DNA from 3 places in the Paenibacillus roseipurpureus genome. Region 2 is predicted to be linked to each of the others. Evidence: riboswitches for the same ligand, from Rfam matches in the RefSeq annotation. Region 2 holds a riboswitch; each other region holds the start of a gene.

What was found. A riboswitch is a leader RNA that binds a small molecule or an ion and turns the genes downstream of it on or off. The one in region 2 is predicted to bind cyclic di-AMP.
Region 1: another riboswitch for cyclic di-AMP. It lies ahead of MJB10_RS25310 (C40 family peptidase); the one in region 2 lies ahead of MJB10_RS00935 (ubiquitin-like domain-containing protein).
Region 3: another riboswitch for cyclic di-AMP. It lies ahead of MJB10_RS23900 (APC family permease); the one in region 2 lies ahead of MJB10_RS00935 (ubiquitin-like domain-containing protein).

The regions. Positions count from the first base shown of each region.
Region 1 is NZ_CP130319.1:5,552,942-5,563,076, reverse strand. Features, by position in the region: gene MJB10_RS25315 (hypothetical protein) at 88-348, opposite strand; gene MJB10_RS25310 (C40 family peptidase) at 421-810, opposite strand; cyclic di-AMP (ydaO/yuaA leader) riboswitch at 895-1,033, opposite strand; gene MJB10_RS25305 (hypothetical protein) at 1,201-2,019, opposite strand; gene MJB10_RS25300 (M1 family metallopeptidase) at 2,102-4,096, opposite strand; gene MJB10_RS25295 (YwhD family protein) at 4,284-4,775, shown strand; gene MJB10_RS25290 (transglycosylase domain-containing protein) at 4,957-7,059, opposite strand; gene speE (polyamine aminopropyltransferase) at 7,346-8,173, shown strand; gene MJB10_RS25280 (DinB family protein) at 8,880-9,383, shown strand; gene MJB10_RS25275 (DUF1934 domain-containing protein) at 9,588-9,998, shown strand; gene argS (arginine--tRNA ligase) at 10,003-10,135, shown strand, end outside.
Region 2 is NZ_CP130319.1:207,416-217,550, reverse strand. Features, by position in the region: gene purR (pur operon repressor) at 1-121, opposite strand, end outside; gene ispE (4-(cytidine 5'-diphospho)-2-C-methyl-D-erythritol kinase) at 320-1,174, opposite strand; partial or broken gene MJB10_RS26630 (small, acid-soluble spore protein, alpha/beta type) at 1,521-1,691, opposite strand; gene veg (biofilm formation stimulator Veg) at 1,883-2,158, opposite strand; gene yabG (sporulation peptidase YabG) at 2,417-3,295, opposite strand; gene rsmA (16S rRNA (adenine(1518)-N(6)/adenine(1519)-N(6))-dimethyltransferase RsmA) at 3,351-4,259, opposite strand; gene rnmV (ribonuclease M5) at 4,300-4,833, opposite strand; gene MJB10_RS00935 (ubiquitin-like domain-containing protein) at 4,958-6,097, opposite strand; cyclic di-AMP (ydaO/yuaA leader) riboswitch at 6,380-6,574, opposite strand; gene MJB10_RS00930 (ABC transporter ATP-binding protein) at 6,852-7,601, shown strand; gene MJB10_RS00925 (ABC transporter permease) at 7,598-8,848, shown strand; gene MJB10_RS00920 (TatD family hydrolase) at 8,831-9,598, opposite strand; gene MJB10_RS00915 (HD domain-containing protein) at 9,636-10,135, opposite strand, start outside.
Region 3 is NZ_CP130319.1:5,292,875-5,303,009, reverse strand. Features, by position in the region: gene MJB10_RS23910 (EcsC family protein) at 1-128, shown strand, start outside; gene MJB10_RS23905 (NAD(P)/FAD-dependent oxidoreductase) at 274-1,503, shown strand; cyclic di-AMP (ydaO/yuaA leader) riboswitch at 1,676-1,827, shown strand; gene MJB10_RS23900 (APC family permease) at 1,940-3,775, shown strand; gene MJB10_RS23895 (YqkE family protein) at 3,821-4,081, shown strand; gene MJB10_RS23890 (polysaccharide deacetylase family protein) at 4,108-5,052, shown strand; gene MJB10_RS23885 (response regulator transcription factor) at 5,073-5,756, opposite strand; gene MJB10_RS23880 (aminotransferase class V-fold PLP-dependent enzyme) at 5,898-7,364, opposite strand; gene MJB10_RS23875 (GNAT family N-acetyltransferase) at 7,545-8,087, shown strand; gene MJB10_RS23870 (hypothetical protein) at 8,113-8,328, opposite strand; gene MJB10_RS23865 (hypothetical protein) at 8,479-9,891, shown strand.

The sequences.
Region 1 (10,135 bases), 510 kb from region 2:
AATTATAGGACGGCTAACATGGTGTGTCAAGTTATAACTTTTGGAAGGTATCAGGAGCATCCCGCACTGCCCCATCTGCACCTCAAGCTATTCATCCAGCACGATGCCATTCATCGCCACATGGGCGGGGAACATGTCCATGCCATCTGGCTGCTCTTGCTCAGGCACCCAGTTGTCGGTTTCCCAAATCTTCGACATTTTCAGCGCTCGGCTGCAATGCACCCAGCATTCCTGCACTTCGACGCCAACAGCGGCGATGGGGGACTTGCCGTTCAATTGCATACTGGCTAGCAATTTCTCATTCACCTTTTTCTCCACAGCAGGGTGGGGTGCTCCGCTGAACGGCATGCACAAATGAATAAAGCCCGTAAGGCTACTCCTGGGAGTAAGCTTAAGGGCTTCATTCCTGTGATGAGAAGATTAATTGGATTCAGCAGTTAGTTGGTTGTAGATATCATCCCACAGAACTCGTCTGGCTGACACATACCGCTTCGCGTAGTAGGATTCGCTCAACTTATTCTTAACAACACCTTGGTTTGTGGCGGAGTGAACGAATTCACCATTGCCCAGGTACATCCCTACGTGAGAGATACCGCTGCCATCCGTGTTGAAAAATACGAGATCGCCCTTACGAAGTTCACTTTTGTCGATCCAGTAGCCTTCTTTGTTTTGGGATTTAGAGCTGTGCGGAATGTCGATGCCGAACTCGCTGAATAGGTAGGACGTGAACCCAGAGCAATCAAACCCTTTGGTTGTTGTGCCAGCCCATTTGTACGGAGTTCCCATGAGGTCATCGACGGCGCTGTCCATGGTGGACGACGCGAAAACGCTTCCTACACTCACACTCAAAAACAAAACAAGACTAAAAACAAGAGTAACAACGTTCTTCAACTGCTTGTCTCCTTCCGGTGCCTACGAGGTTAGCTGGAGGGTTCGGTTGAAGGTTCCCTATGATCCCTGTCTTGCAAGATCAATTCACCCGGAGTGGTTCCCCCGTTTCCCCATAAACTGAGGAATTCGGCATGAAATATTTGGTTTTTTGATGCTAGATCATGTAATTCGTCATAAACAAAGAAAATCCTCTTTTTGTTTGGCAAAATAGGCGAAAAAAAAGCCCAATTGTTCGGAAAACAGACAAAAAAAAGCCCCTTTCTTTGGCGAAAGGGACTTTATTGTACAAATAGACGAATTTGCTGGATGTTAATTGGATATTTTGGCAGAAAGTAGCTGATATTGGGAGGTGATGCTCCAGATTTGGATGAAAATGTGGAACAGCGGATACAGCTGATAAATGAGCAGCGCGACTAGTCCAGCCCACACATAAGTCGCCGTTACCGTGACGCCCGCCAGAAGTCCTGAGATGAGAAGTAAGGAAACGGCAAGTCCGATAATGGGGATCGAATGTCGGAAAAAGGAAATGACTGTCGAAAGGACGCCAAGCTCAGCTGCAAGCGCAAATTGGATATACATGAACAGCAGCTGCAAGAGAAAGCCATACATCATAAAGCCGAGAATCCAAGGCAGCAAGTTCAGCGCCAGCTGTTCATAGGAAGAGCTGTGGGCTAGAATCCATTTGGCCTTAGGGAAAAGCCAGATCAACGGCAGCAGTGTCAGCACGATGCGGATCAGATACACGAATAAGAAGGGAAGCACGAGCTTTTTCATGCCACGAAAGAAGCGATAGCCGGCATTCTGCTCGGTGTGCGTCAGCGAATAATAGACACCGCCATTCAGGAGGGGGGTGAGCAGCATACGCACGCATAGCAGGAACGCCAGCCATCCTAGGTAGGAGTGGCTAAGATCCGTTTTTAATAACTGAAATTGACCTTCAGCTAAGAAAAGCTGCAGTGCTTGCTTAGGCTGCTCGCTGCCCGGAAAGCGATGCATGAGGGGGACGAGGACGCCCTGAATCCCCTTATACAGAAGCACCCCCCAGCCCATTTGGTACAGGAAAAGCATGATCGTGGCAAAAGGCTGTTGCATCGCTGCCCTGAAGCCGGATTTGATATAGGTTGCCAACGAGGTCCCTCCTCAAAGTTTTCTTTAGAAAACTGGCTTCGTAAGCGGGCTCAGAGTTTGTCGTACTTCATGAGCTGCGCGCTTACCAGGCGACTGAGCCGAACAGAGCTTGCAGGAACTGGGCGAGGCCGAGATTCCACCGTATTTGCCATTTCGTATTTAACTCCGTTTGATAAAAGTTGTTGATATGCTTATTCTCCAGCACGAGCGTATAGGTTGGATCGATCCGCACCCAGTCGACGGGGGAGGCGTTCGTAAATTTGAATTCGATGGAGCTGTCTTTGCCATCCCATGTTTTATCCAGCGACGTCCCATCAGCAAAATGGAACTGAATCGGCACTTCTGGTGAATTGCCGCCATGTTTCACAATGCGGACGGTACTTTCGTACGTCTCGGAGCCCTTACTGCCTTGAGGCTTGATCTGCACGCTTTCAACCGAATAATCCATCATCCTATCGCCATACACATATTGGTTGAAGAAATCATCCCACTTCGTCTTGCTGACATCCTCCACAACTTGCTGAAAATCCTTCGTAGACGGATGCTTGAACTGCCACCGCTGGAAGTAGGTTTTCATGATGCGGTCCATGACTTTGGTGCCCACTTGCTGCTCAATCGCCTTTAGTACAAGCTTGCCGCGCGTATACACATTTTCAGCGTACTGCTCATGCCCGGTATAGGCCCATGCGTCTTTGCGCAGCGCATTCGGTGAGGTAATGTAGCTGGATTCAACGGCTAAATTCGGCTTATCGCCATACTCCGCTTCCATCACCTTGTCCTCGGCATAAGATGTAAAGCCTTCATCGAGCCACGCTTCTTCGAATTCATTGCTGGCCACGAGTCCGTAGAAAAATTGATGGCCAATTTCGTGGACGACGACACGCTCGAGTTCCAGATCTGGATCTTTGTCGGATGCTCCCCAAGCCGTTACTAATGTGGGATACTCCATCCCGCCAGCGCCATTCCCGCCGGCAGGAGGCACGACAATGGAAAGGGTCGAGTACGGATACGTTCCGTACCACTGGCTGTAGCGCGCTAGCGCTTTTTTGGCAGCGTACATATAGCGATCCTTCAAGTCTTGATGGTTCGGATCGAGATATAGCTTAATCTTAACTCCTGGCACTTGCGGCGCCGAGAAAGGTTCCTCGACATAGACGAAATGGGGGGAGGCGGACCAAGCGAAATCATGGACATCTTCCGCATAAAATTGGTACGTCTTCATACCCTTATCGGTCACAGCTGGCTTCACTGGGAAGCCAGTAGCGGCTACCGTGTAATTGGCGGGCACTTGAATTTTCACATCATACATCCCGAAGTCGGCATAGAACTCCGAATTCCCATGATATTGATGGAGGTCCCAACCAGGCTCGGTCCGGCCGCGCGTACCTTTGCGCTCGTAGGCCGCAACTTTCGGAAACCATTGCCCTGCCATGACGAAGTCGTCCACATAACCCATCCGGGCAAAGGCAACGGGCAGCTTCACCAGGAATTCGGTTCGGATCGTAACGCGTTCCCCAGGACCGACGGGTTTCGTGAGTGGAATTTTGAGTAACGTATGGTCGTCCTTATTGCCGTCATCTGGCTGTACGAACGTCATCCGTTTGGTGAGGTCATTGCCTTCATCGGATTTTACAGATAACAGCTCCATGCTGCCGCCGCTGTCAGCTTTGGCTTCGTCCTCGCGCAGCTTGCCGCCCGATTCCCGCATGAACGTCGTTTTCTTCGAGGCGAACGCATTCGGGTAGAGATGAAAATAGATGTCATTCACAGGTACAGACCCTGGATTTTCCCATGTGAGGGTTTGCTGTCCTTGGAGCTGCTGTGTTTCAGGAATGTAAGTAACGTTCATGTGATATTCAGCAATGCGATAGCTAAGCGGTGTTGATGTTTCTACGGGGTTCCCGCTATCGGCAGACCGCATGTCCGGTGACTTCGCCAAAGGAACCTCTTTGGAAACGACGGGAACAATCCCTCGTGGTGTGGAAGGGAGCAACGTGTCCGTTATAAACACGGCGCCGGCAGCCAGCAGCATGACGGCAATCCACTGTACTTTGCGGCTATTGAATAGATTAATCATGAGATTCACCCCGCCTAAACAAGCATCTACAGCATGTATATGTAGACAACCTAGGGAATATTTCTGCGGGATAAAGAAATCTCGGAAATAGGCGATGTAAGCCCCCGCCTCTTGTTCTGCTGAATGACTTTCGCTACAATAATAGCAAGTCGTCATTTTAACTTAGGTGAAAGTGGAAGGTGAACTCATGGAAGCGGATAAAAAGAAGCTAGCCTTAAATATAGTAAGTTCCAAAGTCAATCATAAAGGATTCGGCGCAGGTGCGATTGACCTTAGCAACGTATCTGGCGTTATTATCGATGGTGAAGAAGCCTACCTGGATGAAGGGACCCTTCATGCGAAGAGCAAGATCGAGAAAGGGATTAAGTTCTCGATGAATAAAGAGGAAGTTCCAAATGGCCGCAAAGCGTGGATCGTTTGGGTCGCGGTAGATCGCGCGGAAGACGGTGCTTACTACGCAGGGATGTCGGCGTGCGAGATGTTGATTGATACCGAAGCGCGCCGCGGATGGAAGATCTTGGCCGATCATGTGAACAAGATGGATGCCGCAATGAAGCGTAAATTCGTACTGGAGGGTTTGTCCGACAAGGAGCGTGAAGCGTTGCGCACTTGTCTGATCGCACACAACGAAGACTGGTGGAATCGCTCGGACCAAACGCTGAAGGATGCGTTATCGTAAGCTTTTTGGGGCGATTATGGAGAATATGAACATTATGTGTCATCCATTGTTAGGCTAAGGGGAAGCGGGTATACTAGACCCTAGTGTATGTTACCTCATATACTAGGACAGCAAAAAGGCAGACTAAGACGCGCTTAGTTCTGCCTTTTTGTGTTATATAGCATGCCGGGAATGACAGGGTTTAGTCGTTCCACCAGCGTTTCAGATCGTTCCACCAGGAGCCGTTGTCGCCTTTGGAGCCAGATTTTTGACCATTGGTCCCATTCGGATCGGCAGCCTTGCCTGTGCAATACGTCGTCGGTTCCGTGCCTGCTAAGAAAGCTTCCATCTTCGCGTTCGGGCAGTCCTCGTTGGACAGCTTGCCGCTTACAGGATCAATATAGACGGTGGTGACACCATCTGGGACCGTAAACAGCTTCGGAGGTATGGCATCCAACGTCTGCTCCGTGAAATCCGCGAAGATCGGCGAGGCGAGATGCGACTCGACCGTCGAAATGGCACGGCTCTTATCGTAGCCAACCCAGACGGCGGTTGCCAGCTCAGGTGTGAAGCCGACCAGCCAGGCATCGGTGTCGGTTGTGCCCGTTTTGCCAGCGATCGGCCGCTTAATTGTGCTGGCAACACGGTTGCCCGTTCCGCCCTCTTCGAAGACGCTCTCCATTAAATTCGTCATAACATAGGCGACAGCAGGGGGGATGACTTGTTCTTCCACCTTCTTCGCTTCATATAAGACCTCACCATTCGCGTCCTCGATGCGTAAAATAGCCGTTGGCTCACGATGGATGCCCTCATCGGCAATGGCGGCGAAAGCCGAAGCCATCTCCAGTGGGCTCACGGGAAACGAACCTAATGCGAGGGAAGGCAATGGCTTCATGGGTGAAGCCACGCCGAGCTTGCGGGCGAAGTCGATCACCTTCTGAGGGCCGACATCGAGGATGGTGTGCACCGCGTAGATGTTATCGGACTTGGAGATCGCCTGCCGCATATCGATATTCGCATTTGGATACTGATCATTGAAGTTTCTTGGTACATACTGCTGGCGCCCTTCATCGTAAGTAAACACCGTAGGTTCACTCTTGACCATCGTGACAGGGGTATAGCCATTCTGCAAAGCGACCATATATACGAATGGCTTGAAGGAAGAGCCAGGCTGCCGCGTATTCGAAAGCGCGCGGTTGAATTGATTCTCCGCATAGTCGCGTCCGCCGACCATCGCTTTAATCTCGCCAGATCTCGGATCGATGGCGACCAGCGCGGCTTGCAGCTCAGGCTTGCTTTCGAGCTGCTTGGCCACGACATTTTCCGCAATTTGCTGCGCATTCTCATCGAGAGTGGTATAGATCCGGATACCGCCCTCATCGAACTGCTCCTCCGAGATGCCGAGCTTCTCGGTTGCGAGATTGCGCACATAGTCGCGGAAATATGGGGCGACCGAAGGCTTTTTCTTCGATAGAGGCTGGATCGTCAGCTTCTCCTTAGCTGCCGCGTCTGCTGCGCTCTGCGTAATGAAGCCGCTGTTCACCATCGTCTGAAGCACGACCTTCTGGCGATCCATCGCATTTTGCAAATCATAATAAGGTGAATAATAGCGAGGTCCTTTCGGGACGCCGGCAATCATCGCACTCTCTGCTAAAGTCAGCTCACTGGCATGCTTGCCGAAGAATAGTTGCGACGCGGTCTCGATGCCATATGTAGAGTGGCCATAATAGATTTGATTCAAATAATCCGCTAGAATTTCGTCCTTACTGAGCTGCATTTCCATTTGAACGGCGTAGACCGTTTCTTTGAATTTGCGTGTCCAGGTACGATCATGCGTTAAATATAAATTACGCGCTAATTGCTGGGTAATCGTTCCTGCTCCTTGCACCTTCGCCATCGCTTGCACATTCACAATGGCTGCACGTGCGACAGCTTTGAGGTCGACACCGAAATGATCATAGAAATGCTGATCCTCCACTGCGAGCGTGGCGTGAATCAAATTAGGCGAAATTTCACTAAGCGGAACGATTTGCCTATTTTGCCCAGAGTAAAAGGTGTCAATGACCTCGCCGTGTACGTCGTACATTTGCGAGGTTTGCAGCATTTTCGTAACGGGAAGCGTTTGAGAGCGGAGATAGACGAGGAAAATTGCCGTTCCGATCAGCAGCAGCAGACCGCAAGTGAAGAAGAACGAGAACGTCTTCTTAATTCGCCGCATCCAGCGCATGGATGCAGGGATTTCACCTTTTGCTCGGGATTGCCCAGTTTCTGAGGTTGGTTGTCGGGACTTTTCATTCTCGGACATCCGTCATGCCTCCTTTCTACGTGCCTAAAGGCGCTACTATCCAGTATGGAAAAGCATGGGAGTCCGTATTCAATGAATTGTAAATATTTTTTGTGACATGGTAAGAAAAAGATTAGGAAATTATTGCATTTTGGGGGTAATGAACTATAATACAATTTGTGCATATGGAGGGGCTTGAAAATGCAGCGCAAATTCGTATGACTTTTGAGGCTTGTGGAACACTGTAAGAGATAACGAATGTCACGAATTTATTCATACCAAATAGAGAGCGAAAGAAGGGTTACCTATGGATTTATGGTACACGGAGAAACAGACCGATAGCTTCGGTATTACGGCGAAAGTGACGGAAACGTACGTCAGAGAGCAAACGGATTTTCAAGATCTTGCGATGATCGAAACCGAAGAGTGGGGCACGATGCTGACATTAGACGGCATGGTTATGACAACGGTCAAAGACGAGTTCGTATATCATGAAATGGTGGCGCACCCAGCACTCGTTACTCACCCGAATCCAGAGTATGTCCTGGTTGTAGGCGGCGGTGACGGCGGCGTGATTCGTGAAATCATGAAGCACCCGAAAGTGAAGAAAGCCGTTCTAGTTGACATTGACGGGAAAGTCATTGAGTACTCTAAGAAATACCTGCCGACAATCGCTGGCGAGTTGGACAACCCGCGTGTTGAAGTGATCGTGAACGATGGCTATATGCACATCCACGATCATAAAAACAGTTACGACGTCATTATGGTCGATTCCACAGAGCCCGTTGGCCCAGCTGTTGAGCTGTTCTCCAAAGGCTTCTACCAAGGCATCTTCGATGCGTTGAAAGAAGACGGCATTTTCGTGGCGCAAACGGACAACCCATGGTTCAAAGCCGATTTGATTCAGACGGTGAACCGCGACGTCAAAGAAATTTTCCCGATCGTACGTGTGTACAGCGCAAACATCCCTACGTACCCAAGCGGTTTGTGGACATTCACCATGGGCAGCAAAAAGCACGATCCGCTGCAAGTCGAAGAGTCCGCGATTCCAGAATTCCCAACGAAATACTACACACCGCGCCTGCACAGAGCGGCGTTTGTGTTGCCGAAATTCGTGGAAGATTTGATTAAATAAGCTGCGTAGTCCTGCAAGGGAAAACGCAATGTGTGAGAGGCCGCAGATAGCGGCCTCTTTTATTTGGGGTGAGCGGAGTTCACCCTTATTTTGCGTGGGCTCGGTATGCGCGGGATTTGCTGGAGTAGTGGCTTGTGCAGTCAGTTAAGAGTGGTTAACCACTCTTAACTTTGGAAATTGGCTAGTTTTGAGCGAAATAGAGGTGGTGGATCGCTTCTAAAGTTGGTTTGGAGTGTCGATTGGCGGCATGCAAGGTCAGTTAAGAGTGGTTGACCACTCTTAAATCTGGGAAATGGCTAGAAATGAGCGAGATAGAGGTGGTTAACCGCTTCTAAAGTTGGTCTGGAGCGTCGAGTGACGGCATGCAAGGTCAGTTAAGAGTGGTTGACCATCCCCCGCGCCCCCAAACGGAACGTGGTTCCGTTATTTCCCCAGAAACGCCACGAAATAGCAAGTAGGCGGAACGTAGATGCTTTATTTTGCCCCATAGCAGTAGTTTTCCCGACAATTGGAGCAGTTAGCGAACTCATGTTCCGTCCACGTGCCAATTAGGCCTCTTTTCGCATAAATAGCGTACCCACGTTCCTCTAGCCCTCCCTTTTTTCATAATCTAGAAAAATCACTGCCATACAGTTGTCAGCAGATCCTGAATATACTGTGTACAGAAACAAACCAAAAACAAAATTTACCTTGGAGGCTAAATTAAATGTTTACAACCGTTGAAAGTTTCGTTAGAGAGTACGAGCTAGAGTCTGCCAACACGCAAAAGCTGCTGGATGCCCTAACAGATGAATCCCTTAATCAAACGCAAGTCGAAGGATATCGTCCGCTTGGTTTTATTGCCTGGCACCTTGTTCATACGGATCGAGGCATGCTCTATGGCACAGGGCTAACCTTTGAGGCGCCGTCTGCATCGAGTGGGCCGCCAACACAAGCAGCTGCGATAGCTGACGCCTATCGGTCAACAACAAAAAATATCCTGAACGCCATCTCTACACAGCTCACCGATGCGAAATTGCAGGAGCTGGTCGATATGTTCGGGCTGAAATGGACGATCAGCGCGACCTTGTATGGCTATCTGAAGCACGAAATTCACCATCGAGGTCAATTGACGATTCTCATGCGTCAGGCTGGCTTGCCTGTTATAGGCATGTATGGACCTTCCAAAGAACAGTGGGCCGAGAGGGGTATGCCAGTTCCGGCACTGTAAGATAAGCAAAGAAACCTTCTTATGCCAGTGAAGCTCGCTTCATGGATGAGGAGGTTTCTTGCCGTTTCAAGGGATACAGCCCACCACACATTGAATTTAAGCATTCTTTCATATAAACTATTGCTAACATGCCTGACTCGGCCGTTCACGAGGGCAACCGATGCAAGTGTTACTGCGGCAGGTCTGTAGAGGAGAAGATGAAACATGACCGATAAACAGCGGGTGCGGATTCGCATCGAGAGTCGGAGCGGGAGCGAGACGACCGTGCAGAAGGCACGCGGAGATCTGTACCGCAAAGGAAATCATACCTATATTCGTTATGAAGAAGAGCCGAACGAGCTAGGACGAACAGTCACGCTCATTAAGCTCGAAGACAATCAGATTCGCATCATACGCCAAGGCGATGTGCAAGCGGAGCAGACTTTCGTTGCGGGTGAGCGACGAACAGGGTTTTATCAGACGCCGCAGCTGCGAATGGAGTTGGACATAGAGACACACACGCTCACTTCGGAAGCCACCCACGGGATCGGAATTACGAGATGGAGCTATGATTTATATGCATCAGGCACCCATGCGGGCGCTTATCGAATCAAGTTGTTAATTCAGGAGGAGTAAGACCATGGACGTTCTTAATGAAGTGAAAGCGAAAGTGAAGCAAGCGATTAAAGAAGCTGTGCTTGCTGCAGGAATTGCCCCCGAAGCGCAGCTGCCGGAAATTATTCTTGAAGTGCCGAAAGAGAAGACACACGGTG
Region 2 (10,135 bases):
TGGAAGATTTCGCGGAGTTGTAACGCTCGGCAAAAGTCGTTAAAGGGATTAACGAGTGGGGGCGAAATAACAGATATTGTGTCATTTCTACCAGCCTAGCGCTCCTTTTCAACTTTTTCATCGCACTACCCCCAAAAATCCGAATATTATAATGAAAATATACCACTTTTATACGTATTTATTCAAGCTTACCATGAAAAATATATTGACACGAACCTGACATAAATATAACGTAATTCTTCTGCCCGAACCATATTTACCAGTATACCCCTAAAGACAGAAAAAGAGCCCTCACGTAGGGCCCTTTCTTGACTCCTTATTACGTCAACATCCGCACGGCATAAACATCTTTACAGAAGCCGCGCAACCCGTTATAAATACGCGCTACCTTGGCTTCCTTGGATACGAGGCCGAACACCGTCGGTCCGCTGCCAGACATCAGCACGCCGTCTGCGCCCAAGCGCTGCATGCATTCCTTGAGATGTCTCACCTCTGGATAGAGATCCAAGGTCACTCCCTCCAGCACATTGCCCAGATTGTCGCAAAGGCGGTCAAACTGCTTGTCCCTGATCGCACTCAGCACGCCTGCCGTAGATGGGTGTTGCTTAATCCCACGCGCGTTCAGCTTCCCGTAGATCTCGGACGTTGATACGTTGATCGGAGGCTTCGCCAGCACGACCCAGCATTGCGGGGGCGCCGAGATAGGCTCCAGCTTCTCACCGCGTCCAGTCGCAAGCGCCGTTCCGCCTGTGACACAGAAAGGGACGTCAGAGCCAAGCTCTGCGCCAAGAATCTGGAGCTCCTCATTCGAAATGTTGAGGTTCCACAACCGATTAAGCCCTCTAAGTGTAGCCGCCGCGTCACTGCTTCCGCCAGCCAATCCTGCCGCTACAGGGATTCGCTTATCCAAATGAATGTACACGCCTTGCTTGACGTCATAGCGGTCCTTGATGAGGCGTGCGGCCTGAAAGGCCAGATTCTTCTCGTCCAGCGGAATATAGCCCGCCTGACTTGAGATAATGATGGTATCTCGCGCCATCTCCTGCATTTCGATCCGATCCGCCAGATCAACCATCGTCATCACCATTTCGACTTCGTGATAACCGTCCGGTCGTTTATGTAGAACATCCAAAGATAAATTAATTTTTGCTGGTGCTTTCTCAAAAATCTTCATCCGATCACCTTCTTTTGCTCGTCTGCCATTCCGATATTATAACAAATACGCATAAAAAAAGCTAAAGCAAATGCTTTAGCTAGTTATAATATGAACGCTGCGTTCCTTGACCCGATTGCTGGGAACCCGCAATCACATGATTCATCGTGACGGATTGTGGCTGATTAGAACTATAAGCTGGCGTGTAACCTGGCGTGTGACTGGAAGCGTAGCCCTGCGCATAATTAGAACCATAATTCGGCGTATAATTCGCAGAGGCTTGAGAACCTTGATAAATGGGTTGATAGCCGCTTGGCTGACGATAGGAAGTATGCGAAGTCTGTACCTGCGGCTTGGCAGCAGCATATTCATTAGCTAAGTGTTGCTGAGCGATCTGGATCGCCCTCTTAACCATATTCCCCGCATCTTTCGTTCGAATTCCCGACCAACCTTCACGTTGAACGACATCATAGAAACCGAGATCCTTCGCTAACTCATGCTTGAAACCTTCCGACATGATACCTCTTCTTCGAGCCATAACATAACCTCCTTAACGTTTTTCGTCAGAAAATAGCTTCGTAAGCACTAACTTATACAAGGCTGCACCCATCATAAACAGTCATGGATGTTGGTTCCGTTAGTATTGCCCTCATGCAGCTGGTCCATGCATACCCGTATAAAAAGCAAAAACAGACCCTCAGGTCTGCCCATATCGTCATGCTATTTAAGCTAATGTTGGATATAAGTGATGCGAACCTGTCCATCATCGTTACAAACCGTTACTTCAACGGACTCGGTCAGAATATCGGCGTAGCTGTATGACACTCGTTTGAAAGCGTGGGATTCTTGATCTAATTTCACAATAAACACAGAAGGGTAGGTTTCTTCTAAAACTCCAGAACGCTCGACAGTCTTGCGACGGCCGCCATTCGCTCTCAACATGATCTTCTGCCCGACGTGGGGCTCCAAACTGCGTTTGATTTCCAACAGCGCATTTTTTGCCATTGTCAACTACCACCTCTTTCCTTGTCAATTATAACCCATTCGGACATCCATGTCAAATGAGGTCAAATATTATATCAGCACCCCATTCCCGTTGTCAACGCCATTTTTATTGGTTTCCGATTTCCCTCTCTCATCAGGTTGTCACCAAAGTTCGCAAATTATTCACACTTTTCCAGTTACTTTGGAATCAGGGCAAAAAAAGAACACCTCCTCCGCCACCCTCCTAAGCGAAGTGATGACAAGCAAGTGTTTCGTAGGTTAAACCGACTCTTCTGTATGTTGAATACCTGGGACGCCCATGCGATAGCTGCCGCGCGTCTCGATCCCGCCTAGCCCATCTAGCCCCGTTACCGTCAGGTCCATGATATCCAGCATCGAAATCGTCTCTCTCGAGGATGTATAAGACAGCTTAGCCGCGATACACAGCGGATCTAAGGCATGAATGAGGATACGCGCAGGTGAACTTGCATAATTCGCGCCAGCTCGTAATAGCGCCTCAAAATGAGACTGACAAGCGCCCGCTACAATGATTAGCGTATCGCGATTGCGCTCGTATTGACGAGCCACGCGAACCGCGTTCACGAAGTTCTGGGAATTCTTATAGCTAGTCAGGCTGCCAGGGCTGCCTTCCTGCCTGTTCTTTAGAATGCCATCATGACCTGTGATGACCACAATGTCGGGCTTAATTTGCGGCAATAGACGTTGCAGCGCTTCGGCCATTTGTGATTCATGAAAGAAGAAACCTTCTGCCGGCACACGCAATTCGCCGTACAATTGCATGCTTTTCCGCAGGTAGCTCGGGTCTCCATCAAGATGCAGCACCCGACCGGGCACTTCGAAATAGGAATTATGTTGGTGATTCTTTTGTTTATGTTGAACGGTTTGTTGGTTTTTCTCTTGCAGATGCACTTGAGCCACCGCCAACCGACGCAAGGACTCCCGAAATTCAGGCGAGCTGGATCGCGGATGATCCAAGGTTTCTTCCTTGTTGATCTTCTTCAGATCTGACAGCGGCGCATCCGCCAGCAGTCGGTAATCTACACCTCGCAGAATGGCTTTGAGATGCTCGATGCGTTCAATTTTAAACATGACGTCGCCGCCATAGGAAATACGGGTTACAAAGTCTCCTTGCCTCATCGCACAAATCCCCTCCTACGGGTATCCTATGGCGAGACTAGGCATTTGGTGCGGGTTATTTGCAGCCGTGCGCGCGCAGGGCCGTTGCTAAGCGAGCAAATTCCTCCATGCTTAGCGTTTCACCGCGGCGTGAAGGCTCAATCTGGCAGCCGTTCAGGAGCGCTTCCAGCTCCGATTTATTCTCTTTGCTAAAGAACCTTGCCGCGAGGTTGTTGTAAAGCGTTTTACGGCGCTGTACGAAGGAAGCTTGCACGACAGCGAAGAAGAAGTCAACGTCCGCCACCTCAACAGGCGGCGTTTGACGCACACGCAGTCGAATGACTGCAGAATCCACATTCGGCTGTGGAACAAAGACGGTGCGCGGCACGATCGTGACTAGCTCCGGCACGCAGTAGAACTGCACGGCAATGCTTAAGCTGCCGTAATCTTTGGTGCCCGGCTTGGCCGCCATGCGGTCAGCCACCTCTTTTTGAATCATCACGACGATATTCTCCAGCGGAAGCTTCTCCTCGAGAAGCTTCATGATGATCGGCGTCGTGATGTAGTAGGGCAGGTTGGCGACGACACTGACGCCATCCACGCCCTCGAAGTGCTGCCGGAACAGCTCCGGCAGGTTGGTCTTCAAGATATCCCCATGAATGACAGTGGCATGGGGGTATGGCGCCAGCGTTTCGTCCAGAATGGGCAGCAAACGCTGATCGATCTCGACGGCCAGCACGCGGCCCGCGAGCTTGGCCAGTTGCTGTGTGAGTGCCCCGATGCCAGGGCCGATCTCGAGCGCAGCCTTCGTTGGCCCAAGCTCAGCGGCCGACACGATTTTGCCCAGAATGTTCTGATCAATCAGGAAGTTCTGGCCTAAGCTTTTCTTCAGCACAAGTCCGTTTTTCTTAATAATCTGCTTCGTCTTACTCGGTGTGGCTACATCTTCTGCGGTTACAATGACTTCTTGTCCGTTTGTCGTCATAGAATAGACCTCGTTATCTATAGGTTTTCGTACTCTTGATTCAATTCAAATGCTCGAGGGCCGCCTCGAATTCCTCGCGAGAAATCTGAAACATCGCGCAGCGTTTATAAAATTGCTTGCCATTGCAATAACCGATGCCTAAGGCGTTGCCTACGGCCAAGCGTCGAGCCGCCGCGTCCGGGTGCACGATGAGGCCAGCGGCGATCAGATCTTCCATCGCAAGCTGCGAGACCGCGCCGTCATATTCCGTGCGCAGGTTCTGCAGCGCCTGGCGAATCGTCTCTGGCGTCGCATTCTCGACGCCGATATCACCCTTATACGCAGCTTGCTCCTGTGTAATGAACGCATGCTTGCAGCCTGGCACCTTGGCTGCAACAATCTTGCGGATCCGCTCACCAGCGTGGTCAGGATCCGTGAATATAATAACGCCTCGGCGCTGCTGGGCGAGCGCGATCCGTTTGAGCACGGCTTGCCCGATGGCCGAACCGCCCGTCTCAATCGTATCCGCCTCCACAGCCCGCTTAATGGCAGCTGTATCGTCTTTACCTTCGACAACGATCATCTCTTTAATCATGAACCGTTTTCCTTCCTAGCCCCCAGTACGCAGAAAAAGAAGAGGGGTCTCCTCTTCTTTCGCGCAGGCAGTCGCCAAGCTACGTGTATAGGGTAGTGTTCCCGCCGAAACGAACGTTTACACGTTAGTTCTCTGACGGTTTTTTGGGACCGACAATGTAGACGGTATATCCTTGTTTCGTTCCGAATTTATTGGCATAGCCATGATCTTCGAAATAAACATCGATCATCTGGCCTTTCACGCCGCTGCCGATATCCTCAGCACGACGGAAGCCAAGACCTTCAATGTAGACCCACCAACCCAGTGGAATCACCTTGGGATCAACAGCAATCGTGCGCCCTTCCGTTACAGTCGTCCCTGTATAGGTTTTACCGTAACCGTAAGCACCCTCATCTTTTCCCGTCGATGCTGCGTCCGCTGAATAAGCGGTGAGCTTCACATTCTTAAGAATTTGCTTATAACCGAAGGTGACACCATTCTTAGATACTTCATCCACACTCGGTGAGGAGGCGGAGAGCACAACAACGGGATTCTTCGTGCCAACGGCAACTACTTTGCTAATACTTTCTGTTTGTACTTCTTCACCCACAACTGCTTCCGCGACTAAAACGCCGTCCTCGAAAGTCTTTTCTTTCTTCTTCACCAGTACGCCTTCTTTACCCTCTTGAACGACTTGCTCTTTCCCTTTGAGTAAATTAGCGTCACTCTTCTTCTCTGTCTCGAATGCGATCGGTTCAGAGACTTCCTCCGTCACTTTGGTCACACGTACGATTTTGACTTCATCGCCAGCGCCGAGAGCGGCTGTCGGTTCGGGAGTGATGCGATCGTTCTCCCCAAGTGCAATATTTAAACGTTGCAATGCACTTTCTACCGTTCTTGCAGTTGTGTAAACAGTGGTGGTCTTTCCATCAGCAGTCAATTGAATTGGCGAAGCATGCTCGATGACGATTTTATCGCCGCCCTTGATTTTGGTCGTCAGGGCGCTCGAAATTTCATCGTGTTCACCAATCGTTATGGCTTGTTCATCCAGTAGGCGTTGCAGGACCCATTGCTTCGTGTGCACAATAGTTTCTTGTCCATTCACAACCACGGATACGCTCTTGGTAGCCGTTCCGTACAACAACACCAAAAACATGAAAGTCATTGCGATTGAGATTAGAGCTAGGCTTAAAATCAAACGCAAGTTTTCATGCTTCCATCGCAATGCGAAGGACATGCTGGATGATCGTTTTACATGGGTCTCGCTAAATGAGATACTGCCCACTTCTTCGGTCCTCCTTCAAAGCCTCGCCGCCAGGTTACAGCATGATAAAATTTGACGCGACTAAGGTTTTTAGTTAACTTAACGTGCTCGCCGTCATCGGTGGTACTTACGCCGAATCGGGTCGTCCCCCCCTTTTCACCTCTTCAACATCCTATGAATTCCAGGTCATTTTATGTCATCTGATCTGTGTAGAACCCTGTATGTGGACAAAAAGCCAGCAAGAAGAGGACTCTTCTCGCTGGCTTAGTTTGCATAGTGAAATACAAATAGCACGCACGACAATCGTTACCTCTCTTACGCTTACGAGGTTAGCTGACGGATTCGGACGTGAGAGTCGCCCTACTGAGGCGCAAGCTGCTTGCTTACGTCTCTGATTCACCCCTGATACTCAATCTGCTCACTTGCCAGCGTATGAACGCTAATCAAGCTTGCAGTGGTTCCCCCGTTTCCACATTTGGAACTCAGCGAATGGAAAATTGGCAAATTGGATATTAAGTTATTATGAAAAGTATATTACGCTGTTAATCACAACCTGTAAAGGGATATACACCCGTTAAAAAGGGCTAAATTGCTCAAATTTCGATTATTTTTCAAATATAACCTCATTTTATCTGCATTTCTCTAACTATAACGTACGTATACACCTTTTCTTATACCACTGTGGCTAAAACTAGGTTAAAAATTCAAATTTGTTTATAATGATTCTGGAAGATCTCTATTCGAAAATACCAATAATTTGCTATTTAGGGAGGCAATTGAGATGGGGCCCATCTTGCAAGTAAACGCTTTATTCGGGGGATATTTACCAAACAAACCCGTTCTTCACGATCTCACATTCTCGATTCAACCTGGTGAAATGATGGGATTAATTGGACTCAATGGCGCAGGTAAAAGTACTACAATTAAGAATATTTTGGGATTGCTGCAACCTCAGAAAGGATCCATTCACATCAATGGGTTAACCTTAACGGAGAATCCCATCGCTTATCGTTCTACGTATGCCTATGTCCCAGAAAGCCCTGAGCTCTACGAGGAGTTAACGATCCGTGAACACTTGGAACTGACCGCTATGGCGTACGGTGTATCCAAGGCCGACTTCACCACTAGATCCCAATCGCTGTTAGCGCAATTTCAGATGGGAGACAAGCTTAACAGCTTCGCCAGCCACCTTTCCAAAGGGATGAAGCAGAAGGTGATGATCATGAATGCTTTCTTAATCGAGCCCTCCCTATACATCATCGACGAGCCTTTTCTCGGATTGGATCCTCTCGCGATCCGCTCTTTACTCGACCTCATGGTCCATATGAAGCGAAAGGGCGCATCCTTTCTCATTTCTTCGCACATTTTGTCTACAATTGAGAAATATTGCGATAACTATGTCGTACTTCACAAAGGGCATCGGGTCGCACAGGGTGATTTAGTCGAATTGCGCGCACAAACAGTGCTGCCTCATGCGTCATTAGACGACATCTTCTACAAGCTCGTGCAAGGAGATCCGCAATGAACCCTTCAGAGGATACTACATATGCATTGAATACACAGGCCTTATGGAGGCAGAGATTTAATTATTATTGGAAGGAATCCATGGGCTATTGGCAGTACGCCGCACGGAGCAACTTTATCGGCTTCTTGTTGTTTCTTGTCATTGTTTCTTCCTATTATTATGCAAAAACATTACAGCATCTTCCGACAGATTATCCGTACCTATGGATCGTGCTTCTCGTGCTCACGCCTTCCCTATCTGCCAGCTCCATACGAACATTAACTCGCAGTGCAGACCGCATGTTTCTATTACGTATCGAGCATGAAATGGGCATCTATTTTAGAAGCAGTTTCCTGTATAGCTATCTCATGCAGAGTGTTTGGCTTCTACTAGCTTGGGTGGCCGTGGCACCGCTGTATTACCACTGTTTAGGCTCTAAGGCACAACCTTTTCTATTGATGCTCATCCTGTTTCTTCTATTAAAAATAGTTCACCTATCCGCCAGTTGGCAAGAAGGTAGATTCGTCTCTGAGCGAACGAGATTCGCTTCCGTCTGCTTACGTTGGGCAGCTTCGCTAGCCCTGCTCACCATCCAATTTCACTATAGCGTCCTTTGGGCTAGTCTAGCTGCATTAGTTCTATTATTCATATGGCTGGCGGTATTCCGCAATGTGTCACGCTATTTCATTGGTTGGGACTATTTGATCGCCAAAGAAAAGCAACAACAGGCAAAACTCTATGCCTTCTTCAACTGGTTCATTGACGTGCCTCAACTGCCAACGCGAATAGCCCGCCGAAGCTGGATCAGCGGACTTACGCGAGCTGTCCCATTTCGACAGGATTCAGCTTATCTATACATCTACACCAAAACATTGCTGCGAACCGAATTGTTCGCGATTCTCCTGCGTATTACCATGATTAGCGCCTTAGCCATCGCTGCTTCGAACACCGCTTCCGTACGCAGCATCATTCTGGTTATCACGCTGGCGATATCCATGATCCAGGTAACGTCGCTTGAGCGAGCTCATCGGTATACGTTCTGGCTTGGCATGTACCCGCTCGAACCTCAAGGCAAAGCTCGCGCTTTGGCCTATCTCATATGGTTGGCGCTTACCGTGGAGCTTGTCCTGCTAACCATTCCTTACATGCCTGGTCTTCCAATCCGTTATCTCATCGTACCTGCGTTAAGTTTCATCTGCATTAGCTTCGTTAGCGGAGTCATACTCCATCGCAAGTTCAAGAAAAATGCCTTACTTGAGGCCGAGTAAACGAATCGCATTATTCGTTGTAACTTCAGCCAACTCTTCCAGAGACATCCCCCGAATTTCCGCGGCGGTTTCGGCCACTAAATGAACATATCCCGTTTCATTTCGCTTACCGCGGAATGGGTGCGGCGTCAGGTAAGGCGCATCCGTTTCGATGAGCAGACGGTCGAGCGGCACCTGTGCGAGCACTTCTTTGGGCTGAACCGCATTCTTGAAGGTAACAGGCCCGCCGAATGAGATATGGAAATTCATATCCAGACACTGCTTGGCCGTTTCCCAGCTCCCCGAGAAGCAGTGCATGATGCCACCGACTTCCGACGCCTTTTCCTCTTTTAGAATATGTACAATATCTTGATGCGCATCCCGGTTATGAATGACGATTGGCATCCCGAGCTTGCGCGCCAAACGAATCTGCTCACGGAAAACCCGCTGCTGGACGTCCTTCGGCGACTTATCCCAGTAGTAATCCAAGCCGATTTCCCCGATCGCCACGACTTTCTTGTGCTGACACAGGGATTCGATCCAATCGAGATCTTCCGGCGTCATATCAATGGCATCGACAGGATGCCAACCTACCGTGGAATAAATGAAATCGTATTTCTCCGCAAGGGCGATAGAGCTCGGAATCGTTTCGCGATTAAAGCCGACATTGACCATTCTCGTGACACCAGCATCGTACGCGCGCTGAATCACTTCAGCCTGATCTTCGTTAAATTGTTCTGCATTTAAATGTGTATGTGAATCCGTCAGCATGTCTCTTCTCCTCGATCTCCAACTTGATAAAATCTATTTAATCTTGCTCACCTAGCATGGCCCAAACATCAGCATAATTCTCGGCGCTTAATCGCTCGAGCAGCTCTTCAGGGTAGTACACATGATGTTTCCCCATTTGAAAACCGCTAATCGATTGCACAATCTCCGAACGATGGGATATTTCCGTTAAGTTTTCCTTATGATCCAGCAGGAGGATCGGCAAATTATCGTCATGCTCGCCTGCGCGATATACATCATACGATTGATTGGACGGAAAGTCGATCTCCATATAATAAGAAGGATCAAACCCCGCCTCTCGCATCACATGCTCCATCCTCTGAATCAAATGCTCCTGATTTTCGTCAAAAGTACTGTATTTATACAGCCTGCGATCCAGGAACCTTTTGCACATATCACTAAGAATCGCGTCCTTCTCATTGCACCAGAAGGTCAGCATCGTCTGCATAACCGACTCATCGAGCACCAAATAATCTTCCAGCGAAATCTGATTCTGTATCAAATGATGAATAGGCTCCA
Region 3 (10,135 bases), 770 kb from region 2:
TCCCCGGCATCGGGGCCGTGGTCGGCGCGTGGGCGAACTTTGGCCTATTGGAAGAGTTAGGCGTCGCAGGGATGAACTGTTTTCGGCTGCGCAGCTTGCAGGATAAGGCGAATTGCGGATTTATTTAAATTTAGTTATCCGATGAGTTATTTCCGTGGAAATCACGCATAAGCTAATAAAGAGCCGGTTATCGGCTCGCCTTGTGAAGTGATATGTGATTATTTTCACAAGCATATATGTGATTTATTTCACAATCAGAGGAGTGTTGAGGATATGAGCAAACCCCACATTGTCATTCTAGGAGCAGGCTATGGCGGTCTTGTCACGGCGATTCGTCTGCAGAAGAAAATGAGAAGAAGAGAGATGGACGTGACCCTCGTCAATAAACATGAGTATCATTACATGACGACTCACCTGCATATGCCAGCTGCTGGCACGGATCATCATGAGAATGCGCGTGTTGCGATTTCGGATTTAATCGATGAACGGAAAATTCAGTTCAAGAAGTCGACGGTTCAGCAAATTTTGCCCGCGGAGAAGAAGGTTGTCCTGGAGGATTCTGTCCTTACCTACGACTATTTGGTGATTGGTCTGGGCAGTGAAACCGAAACGTTCGGTATTCCAGGGATGCGCGAATATGCCATGTCGATCAAAAGCATCAATAGCGTTCGCTTCATCCGGCAGCATATCTCTTACATGTTTGCTAAGTCCAAAATGGTGCCGAATCGCAAAGATTACCTGACGTTTGTCGTTGGCGGCGCGGGGTTTACGGGTACGGAGTTTGTCGGTGAACTGGCCGACCGCATCCCTTTTCTGTGTCGGAAATTCGATGTCGATCCAGCCCATGTCCGCATTTATAATGTGGAAGCATCGCCTTCTGCGCTGCCCCCAGGTTTGCCCGATGATTTAATCGCCTACGGGATGGATGTGATGCGCCGCAAAGGCGTGCAGTATAAGCTTTCGACCGCAATAAAAGCGTGTACGCCAGAGGGGGTCATTTTAGATAGCGGCGAGCTCATCCGGACAGGTACGATTGTATGGGCAGGCGGTATTCGCGGCAATTCCTTGCTGCAGGAGGCGGGATTTGATGTGCAGCGCGGAAGGGTGAAGGTGGACCCCTATTTGAGGTCGTATCAATTCCCTGACACGTATATCACAGGCGATTGTTCGATTGTGACCAGCCCCGAGGGAACCCCCTATCCTGCGAATGCGCAAATTGCTGTTCAACAAGGTTACAATGCGGCTCGGAACATTTTGCAAACGGTGCGGGGCAAGGAGCTTAAACCCTTCGTCTATGATTACAAAGGCACCGTAGCTTCATTAGGGCGCTGGGACGCTGTGGGCTTGCTCAAAGTGAAGAAAGTGAAAGGGCGCTGGGCCTCCTTCATCAAAAAAATGATTGATGCCCGTTATTTATTCCTTATCGGCGGCATTCCGCTCATTTGGAAGAAGATGATTTGGAAACAAAAAGGGGCAAACCGCAATTATCATGTACCGAATTAATCATTTTTACTAAAATATGCCGAGTCCGTGCGAGATCGGGAGAAAATGAACGAATCATATGATTGTAAGCGAATTATTGAGTCATACGGAAGGTGGAAAGAAGCTTTTTAGGATTATTCCATCCTTTACTATGTGGGAAGAAGAGAGTAGTATTCAACTCGTACCTGAACAGTTGAATATTTCGCTTAATTTTCTGATACGAAAAGCGGGGGAACCACGTGTTACATGGGGTGAATGAAGGTGCTGATCCAGGGTACCTTTTAGGGCAGATTTCTCGCGGCCCGAATCCGACAGCTAACCTCGTAAGCGATCGTGAGAAAGGAGAACATGTGTCTATAACACAAGGTCGATCCTTGTGTTTTTTTGCGTCAATTTTGAGAACTATAGAAATACGATGTTCAGTTGAGACTAGTTTTATTGGAGGAACGTCCACGAAATGACAAGCGATTCATTGAAAAAGATTGTGTTTGGTAAGCCGCTGAAATCCAGCGAGTTGGAGTCGGAGAAGATGCCTGTTTGGAAAGCACTTCCGATCCTATCCTCGGATGCGCTATCCTCTGTATCTTATGGTACGGAACAAATTTTGTTAGAGCTCGCAACCGTAGGCGTTGCCGCATTTGCGTTCTCTCTACCTATTGCGGTTTCGATTATTGCCTTGATTCTATTGCTCGTACTCAGCTATAGGCAAGTGATTGAAGCGTACCCAATGGGCGGCGGCGCTTATATGGTGACCAAAGAAAATTTGGGCATGGTCTGGGGAAGATTAACTGGTGTATCCCTCTTGATTGATTACACACTGACTGTAGCTGTTTCGATATCAGCCGGTGTGCAGGCGATCACGTCCGCTTTTCCGTCCGCTGTACCGTATATCGTTCCGCTAACATTATTTCTAGTATGGGTGATGGTTTGGCTTAATTTACGAGGCACATCTGAATCAGGAACCGTGTTTGCAATTCCAACTTACTTCTTTATTTTTTGTATCCTTTTGCTAGTAGGGAAAGGTGTATATGATTTACTAACCGGGTCGCTTAATACGCAGGCCATCGAATTTGTACCGAGCTCTGCAACGAACTCATTAACGTTATTCGTACTACTGAAAGCATTCTCGTCGGGCTGTTCAGCTGTCACAGGGATCGAAGCAATCTCTGATGCCGTACCTCACTTCCGCACACCATCGGTGAAAAATGCAAAGCGTACACTGATCTCACTAGGTGGTCTGTTGGCTATCGTCTTCGGCGGGGTGACGCTTATCGCTTTGGGCTACGGGATTGTACCTGATCCTAATGGTCATACATCCGTGCTTTCGATGGTGACAGAGCAAGCCTTTGGCCGCGGCGCCATGTACTATGCTACACAAATCGCGACGATGCTGATTCTCGTACTCGCAGCGAACACAAGCTTTAATGGTTTCCCGATTTTAGCTTCGATTATGGCCCAGGACAAGAACTTTCCAAGAATGTTCTCTTACCGCGGCGATCGACTTTCTTATCACTATGGTATTATCACGTTAGGTGTATTAGCGAGCTTACTTCTCGTTGGTTTTAAAGGTAAAACCGATGCGCTCATTCCGCTTTATGCGATCGGCGTATTTCTCTCTTTTACACTGGCTCAGACCGGTTTGGTTCGGAAATGGTTAAGAGAACGCGTACCTGGCTGGATCGGAAAGTTGATGATTAACGGCTTAGGCGGCATTGTTTCTCTAGCTGTTCTTATCATTTTCTCTGTTACCAAATTTAGCGAGGGTGCTTGGATTGTCATTCTGATAACGCCGATTCTTTTGGGGATTATTACGAAAATCAGTCACCATTACGACGATGTTGCCAAACAGCTGCGCATCGATATTACACAAGACCGCGTCTGCACCAAAGAGCCTGTCATTATCGTACCTGTAGCTGGGATTCATCGTGCTGTTGAACAAACCTTGAACTACGCGAAGTCGCTGTCGCCTAACGTGATTGCCTTCTATGTATCCTTCTCCGATGAAGATGAGGAAGCGATGCAGGAGAAATGGAACATTTGGGATCCAGGTGTTCGACTCGTTGTGTTCAAATCGCGGTACAGAACGATCTTGAAACCGCTCGCTGAGTTCATTGAACGCATCGACACGCATGTGTCTGAAAAGCAATCGATCATGGTGATTCTACCGCAATTCATCCCGAAAAAATGGTGGCATCGTCTGCTTCATAATCAGTCTGCGGCGCGTATTCGCTCCAAGCTGCAATCGGAAAAGGATATCGTTGTTGCAACTGTGCCGTATCATTTACATGAATAGACGTGTAAACTAATAGGGAGATGGAGTTAAAGAGGTGACCTTATTATGGTGAAAAAGAAAGCTAAAATGACGCCAGCTTCCCCTAGCGTGCAAGATAAACCAGCAACGCTGAAGGATCTTCTTCGCCCTGATGTTTTGGCAGGACTCAAAGCTCAGGCTGACGCGATGAAAGCGGAAGAGCAAGCGAAGAAAGACGCAGAGAGAGCGAAGGCGGAAGCGGCTCGTAAGGCGGAAGAGAAGCGGCTGGAAAATGATTTTGCCTATCAGCTGGAGAAAAGCAACTTGGATTGGCGTAAGCATAAATGAGGGGGCGCACGAAGTGCCTCCTTTTTTTGCTTGGCTCGGCAGTTGCGCTTTCAGCATGTCAGGCGGAGGGCATTGACGTTGCGCAGGAGACTGCGCAAGCGACGGAGCAAGGGGCTATGCAGGAGAAGGCTGCTGTGACGCCTGAAGCTACGAAACAGGTGACGCCGCAAGTGAGCGCGCAGGTTGCGCCACAGGTCACAACGATGCCCGCACCGCAGCCCTCGCTGCAGCCGACAGCTACTGCGACCATTGCGGCTTCTGCGTCGTTAGAGCAAAATTTGCTGAACCGTTATGCCAAGGCCGTCCCTGCTAAATGGGGAGAACATATCTCTGGTGTGAAAGAACGGTTACATACGAAGGAGAAAATCATTGCGCTCACGTTTGATGCCTGTGGAGGCAAAGACGGAAGCGGCTACGACGAGAAGCTGATCCAGTTTTTGATCCAGGAGCAGATCCCTGCGACACTATTCATCAACGGTAGATGGATTGCTGCTAATCCGAGCATCTTTGCGGCGCTGGCCGCCAATCCGTTATTTGAAATCGAGAATCATGGCACTGAGCATCGGCCCTTATCTGTGAATGGCAAGCCTGCCTATGGGATCGCAGGTACGAAGAACGTCCAAGAAGCCATTCATGAAATGAATGACAACGCGAATCAGATCGAGAAATTGACGGGCAAGCGGCCTCATTTTTTCCGTTCGGGTACGGCCTTTTACGATGATGTGGCGGTATCTATCGCCCATGATCTTGGCTTCGAGCTTGCAGGCTACTCCGTGCTGGGCGATGCGGGGGCGACATATAATACGAAACAGGTCTACAACGCGCTAATGAAGGCGCCAAGCGGCTCCATTGTGCTTGCGCATATGAATCATCCCGAGAAAGAAACGGCAGAGGGTGTGATTCAAGCGATCCCCGAGCTGCGGAGAGCGGGCTTTCGGTTTGTGCAATTAGCGACTATGGAGCTGGAGTGACTTTACGTTAGATTTACACGTTAGATTTTGACACGTGCTTGGTACCCCAATCCTCTTATTGTAGTAATCTCTCCTTCCTCTGTACGCCAGTCCCGCAGCGTTTGCCGAATCCGGTTAATCGCTAGATCGACCGCTCGCTCGCTTCCTTCATAATCGAACCCCCATACATTCTCAATCAGTTGTTCTCTTGTCATTGTTTGATTGGGGTGATTCAGTAAATAGAGCAGAAGATCCAGGTCTTTCGGCGTGAAACGAAGTTCGGTTCCATTCAACTGCACGGAATGCGATTTAAAATTTACTTTTAAGCTGCCAAAATATTTCGCGTCTTCCTGCTCAAACACGCGAGTTGAGCGTCGCAGCACCGCATCGACTCTGGCGGTAATTTCTTCGCCGATAAAAGGTTTTGTGATATAGTCATCTGCCCCTTGTTTCAGACCTTGCAATTTATCTTGGATTGTTCCTAACGCCGTCAGCATAATAACTGGGCAAGCGCTTCGTGCACGGACAAATTGCAGGAGATTCCATCCAGAATCATCCGGCAGTGTGATGTCCATTAGGATGAGATCCGGTGAATGCGATTCGAACATATCCTTTGCTTCTTGACAGGTATAAGCCTGACGGACGGAATAGTGCTCTCTTTCCAAATATGCCTTTAATACGAGGGAGATTGTCGTATCGTCCTCAACAACCAAAATTTGTTTCATCCTATCCCGCCTTAAGTTTTTCTAGAAGTATGTCGTAAGATGTTACTATTTCTTTCTTCATAGGGAACATGCATTCCTGCCGAATAAGAAACAGACTACCTGCAAGCGAATGTTCCCTGCAGGCAGTCCGTTATGATGCGATTACACGGCAAAGAAAGAGTAAATATCATTCGAGTGCTGGAAACCGATATGCACGAATTGATTGGTATTCCTATCGTACTCGTAATCCATTTTCCAGCTGTCATAATGTTGGGTTACTTCGGATATGGCATGTACAATTTCATGAGCTTCCTTATTGGTCATGACGGGATGCAAGGAAATGCGCACCCACCCCGGTTTCACATCCATATATCCGGCATCAATACGATTGGTGATTTGCTTGGAGAACTCTTTATCAATATCCAGCAAATAGTGCCCGTAAGTTCCAGCACAGGAGCAACCGCCCCGCGCTTGAATCCCAAATCGATCGCTTAACAGTTTGGTAAAAAGGTTGTAATGGATCGTTTCTGAGTAGAAGGAAATAATGCCGAGACGTGCACTTTTTTCCGGCTCAAGCATATGAATATGCGGGTTTCTTTTCAATCCCTTAAATACGATGTCAAGCAGCTCGTTTTCTCGCTCATGGATGGATTTCAAGCCCATCTGTTCCTTTAGCTTGAGACAAAGCGCTACGCGAATGACTTGAAGGATGCCTGGCGTTCCGCCATGTTCACGTTCTTCGATATCGTCGCAGTACGATTTCTCCCCCCAGGGATTCGTCCATTTCACCGTACCGCCTCCAACGGCATCCGGGATCCCATTCTGATAAAGTTTTTTATCGAAAAGTAATACACCACAGCTGCCTGGGCCTCCAAGAAACTTGTGAGGGGAAAAGTAGATGGCGTCCAATCGTTCCAAGGGGTCTTCGGGGTGCATGTTTATGTTCACATAGGGAGCGGCTGCTGCAAAGTCCACAAAACAAAGCCCGTTGTAGGTGTGCAATAGTTTTGCCATTTGATAATACGGCGTGGATACGCCCGTCACATTGGAACAAGCTGTGAACGCCCCGATAATCAACTTGCGGTGGCGATTCTCTTCCAACAGAAGTTTCAAGTTGGTTAAGCTGATATTCCCATCGGTATCCGGCTTCAGCACCATGACATCCGCAGTGGTTTCAAGCCATGACGTATGATTCGAGTGGTGTTCCATATGAGTAACGATCACCAATGGGCGGTCTTCTTCCTTCAATCTGATCTGACAACGCACTGATTCTGGCACACGCAACCCCAAGATACGCTGAAAAACATTAATGACGCCAGTCGTTCCGGAACCGCTGGTCAACAACACATCTTGTTCCAAATCGGCATTGACATGTGTTTTGATAATCCGCCTTGCATGCCGGTACCAGTTGCTCATCATTTCCCCGGCAGCGCTTGCTTCTGTATGTGTATTCGCCATAAAAGGCCCAACGATCTCCGTCATCTTCTTCTCAATCGGCGTATATAAACGGCCGCTTGCCGTCCAATCAGCGTAAATCATATTTTTCCAACCATATGGCGTTTCATACCGGTGCTCAATTCCAATCACATATTTGCGATAGGCGTGGAAAAATTGCTCTAATGTTGACATCTCGATTTATACCTCCAGGGTGTTTGTATTGTGTCGTATAGGTATAGAATAACAGTCTACTTTATTAGATAAATTTTTTATATAGTGGATTTATGACTACTTTATCTTGTTTTTTTAAAATATTTCTGAAATATTAGGGGGGAAAGGGTTCAAGATATTTCGAGAGGGATGGTCAACAACATGTCTGAACAGCACATTTACATTCGGTACACTGAGGATGCGGACGCCGCAGAACTAACAGCGATGTTCAAGCGTAACAGGGATTTCTTTGAGAAGCATTCGCCAAAACCGCCCGAGGCGTACTATACGGAAGAGCACCAGCTCCAAGCCATTTTGAAAAGTAAAGAAGATAGGGACGCGGATAAGAGATATTCCTTCGTTATTTGTTTGGAGGAGGATGGTCGAATTTTCGGCCAAATTGGGTTGAATTTTGTGATGAGAGGAGCGCTCCAGAGCTGCATGATTGGTTACAATCTGGATCAGGCCTATAATGGTAGAGGGTATGCGACGGAAGCGGTTAAACGGGTGGCCCAATATGCCTTTGACGAGTTAAAGTTTCATCGGATTGTTGGTGAAGCCTCGCCGAGTAATCCTGGATCCATTCGAGTTCTCGAGAAGGCTGGTTTTCACAAAGAAGGAATCTCACGCAGCAACGTGAAGATTAACGGGGTATGGGAAGATCATCAAGTGTTAGCTTTGATCAATCCGTCAGAAGAAATCTAAAAGCGCTCGCCCTAAAGGCGGCGCTTTATCTTTTTTTCATCTCAAAAAACTCGCAAGCCGCCCGGTCATAATAGGTCAACTCGCTGACCCGCGTTTGAACGACAATGGTCGTATCGCTGAATCGCAAGAGGGTGGCATTGGAATCGACAATGTGGTCATCCTTGAACACACGCAAGACCGCCCCACGCTCTATCGCCTCTTGAAAATCTGCATCGGTATGTAATCGTTGATTCCTTGCCATAAGTGAATAAGGTCCCCTAACATCAATGAATTCGTTCCTTACATAATACCATAAGACGCAGAAAAGGCCGAATCTAGACGAACGCCTATGCCTAGCCGAGCATACAATGTAGCACCAATTGCTGCTTAGGCTGAGAGGGTGATCTGTAAGATGGATATTCAACTAATGCCGATTCATTGGGTCTATTTAGTGTTCATTGGCTTTATTTTAGCGCTTCTTATTAAACGCAGGGATACAACGATGATTTGTGTTGTTGGTATTTTTGCGCTGGGTCTGCTTGCGACAGAGACGTTGAGCGGATCGGTTTCAGGTGTGTTTAACAGCTTTATCTATGCAACAAAAGAGTTGATGGGCACGATCATGATTATCTCGATCATTGTCGCCATGAGCCGTGTGCTGATTCGCACGGGAATTAACGAAACCATGGTGGCGCCGCTGACCAAATTTCTGCGAACGCCGGCCCTAGCCTTCTGGGGAATCGGCGTCATTATGATGGTGACATCTTGGTTTTTCTGGCCTTCACCTGCGGTGGCGCTGATTGGCGCGGTGTTGCTGCCAGTCGCTGTGCGTGTGGGCTTGCCTGCGCTGGGAGCGGCGATGGCTATGAACTTGTTCGGGCACGGAATTGCCCTTTCCGGGGATTATATCATTCAAGGAGCGCCTAAATTAACTGCGGATGCCGCGGGCTTGCCTGTAGCTTCGGTCATGGAAGCGAGTGTGCCGCTGGTGATAGTCATGGGGCTCGTTACGACGATCACCGCGTTCTGGTTCATGCGCCGCGATATAAAGAAGGGGACATGGCGCAGCGGGTTAATCGATTCTCGTTTAGAAGAAACAGACGACCTCGTTGCAACAGATCAAGCGTCCAAAGTGTTTATTAGCGAGCGTTTAAAAAATGTGCTGGCCATCGTAATTCCCGTCTTATTTGCGCTCGATGTTATCGCGATGTTCGTCTTGAATTTGCAAGGCGGCGATGCGACGGCTCTGGTTGGAGGCACTGCGGTGTTTATTTTAATCGCTGTCACCTTGCTCGCTCATCGGAATGAAGGCGTAGAGAGAGTGACGTCCTATCTCATCGAAGGTTTTGTATTCGGTTTCAAAGTGTTCGGACCCGTCATTCCGATTGCGGCGTTCTTCTATTTAGGGGACTCGGCACTTACGGATATGTTCGGTAAAATATTGCCAGAAGGTTCACACGGTATCGTGAACGATCTTGGTGTCGCACTCGCGGATCTCGTGCCGCTGAATGGTGCAGTCGGCGCCGTCACGCTCACTGTTGTCGGTGCCATTACAGGACTTGATGGCTCCGGCTTCTCTGGCATCTCGCTCGCAGGCTCCATCGCGCAGCTGTTTGCAACCGCCATCGGCTCTGGTGCCGCAGTGTTGACCGCGTTGGGGCAAGTTGCAGCGATCTGGGTGGGCGGCGGGACGTTGATTCCGTGGGCGCTCATCCCAGCCGCAGCGATCTGCGGCGTGAGCCCGTTCGAGTTGGCGCGGCGCAACCTGAAGCCCGTGCTTATTGGCCTCGCGGTGACGACAGTTGTGGCGATGGTTTTAGTGTAGTCATTGAATGAATAAACGCAGTCGTCCTAGGGGATGGCTGCGTTTATTTCGATGACGCGTTCATTAGCTAGCTCTCTACTTTTTTCAACCCAATAGATTACCCTAAAACGAGCGAGCCTCTTTCACTTGATTTGTCCAAAGCCACCTAGTCTCGATCCAAATAACCCTATCGGCGCAGTTTGAAGATTAACCATCCACCGCCAGCGTCAGCATTTGCTAATCCGAGCACATCTCTTGCCTATGT